DNA from 2 places in the Enterococcus sp. AMC1251 genome. Region 2 is predicted to be linked to the other one. Evidence: a T-box and tRNA genes for the amino acid it is inferred to sense, from the RefSeq annotation. Region 2 holds a T-box; the other holds one or more tRNA genes.
The links. A T-box is a leader RNA that pairs with one kind of tRNA and senses whether it is charged. The one in region 2 lies ahead of tyrS (tyrosine--tRNA ligase), so its partner is inferred to be a tRNA-Tyr.
Positions count from the first base shown of each region.

Region 1: it encodes a tRNA-Tyr, which carries the amino acid that the T-box ahead of tyrS (tyrosine--tRNA ligase) is inferred to sense. The anticodon was not compared.

Region 1 covers NZ_CM177098.1:2,113,505-2,115,741, reverse strand. Annotated here, with positions in the region: rRNA gene rrf (5S ribosomal RNA) at 42-157, shown strand; tRNA gene AC4BBR_RS10010 (tRNA-Asn) at 165-238, shown strand; tRNA gene AC4BBR_RS10005 (tRNA-Ser) at 285-373, shown strand; tRNA gene AC4BBR_RS10000 (tRNA-Glu) at 388-459, shown strand; tRNA gene AC4BBR_RS09995 (tRNA-Val) at 472-544, shown strand; tRNA gene AC4BBR_RS09990 (tRNA-Asp) at 554-627, shown strand; tRNA gene AC4BBR_RS09985 (tRNA-Phe) at 640-712, shown strand; tRNA gene AC4BBR_RS09980 (tRNA-Tyr) at 716-796, shown strand; tRNA gene AC4BBR_RS09975 (tRNA-Trp) at 805-875, shown strand; tRNA gene AC4BBR_RS09970 (tRNA-His) at 889-961, shown strand; tRNA gene AC4BBR_RS09965 (tRNA-His) at 992-1,064, shown strand; tRNA gene AC4BBR_RS09960 (tRNA-Gln) at 1,080-1,151, shown strand; tRNA gene AC4BBR_RS09955 (tRNA-Cys) at 1,187-1,257, shown strand; tRNA gene AC4BBR_RS09950 (tRNA-Leu) at 1,277-1,360, shown strand; gene AC4BBR_RS09945 (P-loop NTPase family protein) at 1,556-2,056, shown strand.
Region 2 covers NZ_CM177098.1:2,383,774-2,386,010, forward strand. Annotated here, with positions in the region: gene AC4BBR_RS11235 (AI-2E family transporter) at 11-1,060, shown strand; T-box leader at 1,115-1,316, shown strand; gene tyrS (tyrosine--tRNA ligase) at 1,328-2,237, shown strand, end outside.

The DNA.
Region 1 (2,237 bases), 270 kb from region 2:
AGTGAATAAAAAGCACTCAATTAAATAGCAACAACACCCAGTGTGGTGGCGATAGCGAGAAGGATACACCTGTTCCCATGCCGAACACAGAAGTTAAGCTTCTTAGCGCCGATTGTAGTGAAGGGTTTCCCTTTGTGAGAGTAGGACGTCGCCACGCTAATTATTCCGGCATAGCTCAGTTGGTAGTAGCGCATGACTGTTAATCATGATGTCGTAGGTTCGAGTCCTACTGCCGGAGTTCCTTAATATAGGACATATGAGTAGTGTTTGCTTCTTTTAACTCTGGAGAGTTGTCCGAGTGGCCGAAGGAGCATGATTGGAAATCATGTAGACGGTGAACGCTGTCTCAAGGGTTCGAATCCCTTACTCTCCGTATTAAGTTTTATTGGCCCGTTGGTCAAGCGGTTAAGACACCGCCCTTTCACGGCGGTATCACGGGTTCGATTCCCGTACGGGTCATTTATATTTTTTGGAGGTTTAGCTCAGCTGGGAGAGCACCTGCCTTACAAGCAGGGGGTCGGCGGTTCGATCCCGTCAACCTCCATTAAATTACGGTTTGGTAGTTCAGTTGGTTAGAATGCCTGCCTGTCACGCAGGAGGTCGCGGGTTCGAGTCCCGTCCAGACCGTTTTAAGTTTTTGGCGCAGTAGCTCAGTTGGTAGAGCAACGGATTGAAGCTCCGTGTGTCGGCAGTTCGATTCTGTCTTGCGCCATTTGGAGGAATAGCGAAGTGGCTAAACGCGACGGACTGTAAATCCGTTCCTTAGGGTTCAGTGGTTCGAATCCACTTTCCTCCATTTATAGTAGGGATATAGTTAAACGGTATAACTACGGTCTCCAAAACCGTCATTGTGGGTTCGATTCCTACTATCCCTGTTAATAGTTTATGGCGATTGTGGTGAAGTGGTTAACACAGCGGATTGTGGTTCCGCCATGCGTGGGTTCGATCCCCATCAGTCGCCCTTAGCTTTAAATTTATTATATGTTTTATGGCGATTGTGGTGAAGTGGTTAACACAGCGGATTGTGGTTCCGCCACGCGTGGGTTCGATTCCCATCAGTCGCCCTTAACTCTAATTATTGGGGTATAGCCAAGCGGTAAGGCAACAGGTTTTGATCCTGTCATGCGTTGGTTCGAATCCAGCTACCCCAGTTTCTCTTTTTGAGAATGGTCAATTTGTATAATATGGCGGTATAGCCAAGTGGTAAGGCAGAGGTCTGCAAAACCTTCATCACCGGTTCAAATCCGGTTACCGCCTTGCGAATTATTTATTTTATGCCGGCGTGGCGGAATTGGCAGACGCGCTGGACTCAAAATCCTGTGATCTTACGATCGTGCCGGTTCGACCCCGGCCGCCGGTATATGCCAAGCATTAACATGTATCTTATGTTGATGCTCTTTTTTTTGTCTAGGTGATTTTTGGGAGAGTCTCTACTTTGCACACTGAAATAAATATAGAAAATCGGTGACTTTTGAGTATGAGTTATTATCTCCTAGATCATTCTTTACTAATATAGTTTACCTTCACATCTTAGTGTAGGGAGGAAAAATAATAGATGAGTAAATTAATCATTATAAGAGGGAATTCAGCTAGTGGGAAGACGACTACAGCTAAAGCAATTCAAAATCACTACCCCAGAGGAACTGTAATGAGGATTTCTCAAGATGAAATTCGGTTAGGTATCTTAAATGTCAAAGATAGGGTAGAGAATCCAACATCTGAACTAATAAAACAGATCGCTGAATTTGGCAAAGAGAGATTTGAACTAATTGTTATTGAAGGTATTTTAGGTTCTCATATTTACAAGGAGATGTTTATATCCCTATATGAGTCTTTTCAAGGAGATGTTCATGCTTATTACTATGATATCTCATTTGAAGAAACCCTTACTCGTCATAGTCAAAGAGACTTGTCTAAAGTATTTGGAGCTGAAAGAATGAAGAGTTGGTGGTTAGAAAAAGATGTATTGGGTTTCAAAAATGAGACTTTACTTACATCAAAACAAAGTCAAGATGATGTGATTGATACTATCATAAAAGATATCAGTCTAAATTAAAATAAGCCACTCAATTCGTTAGGGAATGAGTGGCTTATGTTGTGTTAAGGTTTGTATTAAAAAAGGTCATTTAGCTTGTCTGACATGCTTTTTTGATTACTTGGGAAAGATGTCCATATGTGTCGTAAGTCGTGTGAATGGAGGCATGATCGAGTCTTTCTTTGATTGGAAATTCTTTTTC
Region 2 (2,237 bases):
AGTGAAGTCCGTGTCAGTTTATGAAAAATTTGTTCAAAATATACGGTTAAGACGTTTTTTTGTTTTAATTGTTGTTATTTTTATTTTATTTTTGGCTAGAAGTATGATCACAATGATTTTATTAACCTTTATTTTCACATTTTTAGCGCTCCATTTCGTGAAATTTGTTCAGCGCTTTTTAAAAGTCCCTTCGCTTGTACTTGTTTTATTAACGTACTCTTTAATTATTTTTGTGACCTACTTAGCAATTACAAAATATGTACCCGTCCTCATCCATCAAACGGTTCAAATGTACAATTCAGTTGTTCATTTTTACCAAAATCCAGGCGATAATCATAATCAGCTGCTCGCAGTTATTGATGATTATTTAGAGAAATCTAATCTAATGACGCAAATTCAAAATGGTGCAAGTATGATCTTGCGTTATATTCAAGACATAGGTTCTATTGGTCTTTCTTTTGTTCTTTCTTTCATCTTGAGCTTCTTTTTTATGATTGAGAAAAAACAAATGACAGAGTTTTCTAAACTGTTTTTGAAAAGTGATTTTGACTGGTTCTTTCAAGATATTTATTATTTTGCTGATAAGTTTGTCAATACCTTTGGTGTTGTTATGGAAGCTCAATTTTTTATTGCTGTTGTTAATACTAGTATTACAACAATTTGTTTAGCTTTGATTGGATTTCATCAATTGCCAAGTTTGGCTCTTATGGTTTTCATTTTGAGTTTAATCCCTGTCGCAGGTGTAATTATTTCTTGTATCCCACTAAGTTTTATTGCTTATTCTGAGGGGGGAATCAACGATGTACTGTATATTTTAGCGGTGATCATCATTGTTCATTTATTTGAGTCTTATGTATTAAACCCTAAACTTATGTCTAGCAAAACAGAATTACCAATTTTTTATACATTCGTTATTTTACTAATCAGTGAACGATTATTTGGTGTTTGGGGATTGATTGTCGGTATTCCTATTTTTACTTTCTTTTTGGATATCCTAAAAGTCAAACCGATCCATTCTGCCAATGAAAAATCCTCTAATCCACCAAATGAACAGGAATAAAAAATTGACAACTCTTCGTATTTATTGTAGAATTGCTACAATTACAATATAGAATATCAAACATTGATAAAGCGAAGTAGCAAACATGTCCCTATCTCAGAGAGTCAGCGTCTAGTGAGAGCTGCCATACACATTTTTGTGAATTACACTTTTAGTTTCCTACCGTAAGTAGGCGTCTATCTACGATACAGATTTGAGAGGTATATGTTTTTTCGTATACAATTTGGGTGGTAACACGGCGAAATTCGTCCCATAGACTATTAGTCTATGGGATTTTTTATTTTACTTAAGAAAGGGAGAAGAAACTTGAAAAACATTATTGATGAATTAGAATGGCGCGACGCCATTAACCAACAAACAGACAGCGAAGGTTTACGTGAATACGTTGAAACCGAGAGCATTTCACTATATTGCGGTGTCGATCCTACAGGAGATAGTATGCATATTGGACACTTGATTCCTTTTATGATGCTAAAAAGATTCCAAGCTTTTGGACATCATCCATTTATTTTAATCGGTGGCGCAACAGGATCCATCGGAGATCCCAGTGGACGTACAACAGAACGTCAACTACAAACAATGGAAACAATACAATACAACGTTGATGCTTTAACAAAGCAAATGGAAAAATTATTTGCAGTGGATACAGATAATACATTAACCTTAGTAAACAATTACGACTGGACACACAATCTGACTCTTTTAGATTTCTTAAGAGATTATGGAAAGTTCTTCAATATCAACACAATGCTTGGTAAAGATATTGTAGCAAGCCGTTTAGAAACAGGGATTTCGTTTACAGAATTTACTTACCAAATCTTACAATCAATGGACTTTTTACATTTATTCCAAAATAATAACGTTCGCTTGCAGATTGGTGGTGCCGATCAATGGGGCAATATCACAGCAGGATTAGACTTAATCCGTAAAAAAGAAGGAGCAGATGCAAAGGCCTTTGGTTTAACGATTCCATTGATGCTAAAAGCAGACGGAACAAAATTTGGTAAGACAGCTGGTGGCGCGGTTTGGTTAGATCCAGAAAAAACAACGCCTTACGAATTCTACCAATTCTGGGTAAACCAAGACGACCGTGACGTAATCAAATACTTAAAATTCTTTACCTTCTTAACAAAAGAAGAAATTGAGGCCTTAGAAGTTAAAGTCCAAACAGAACCAC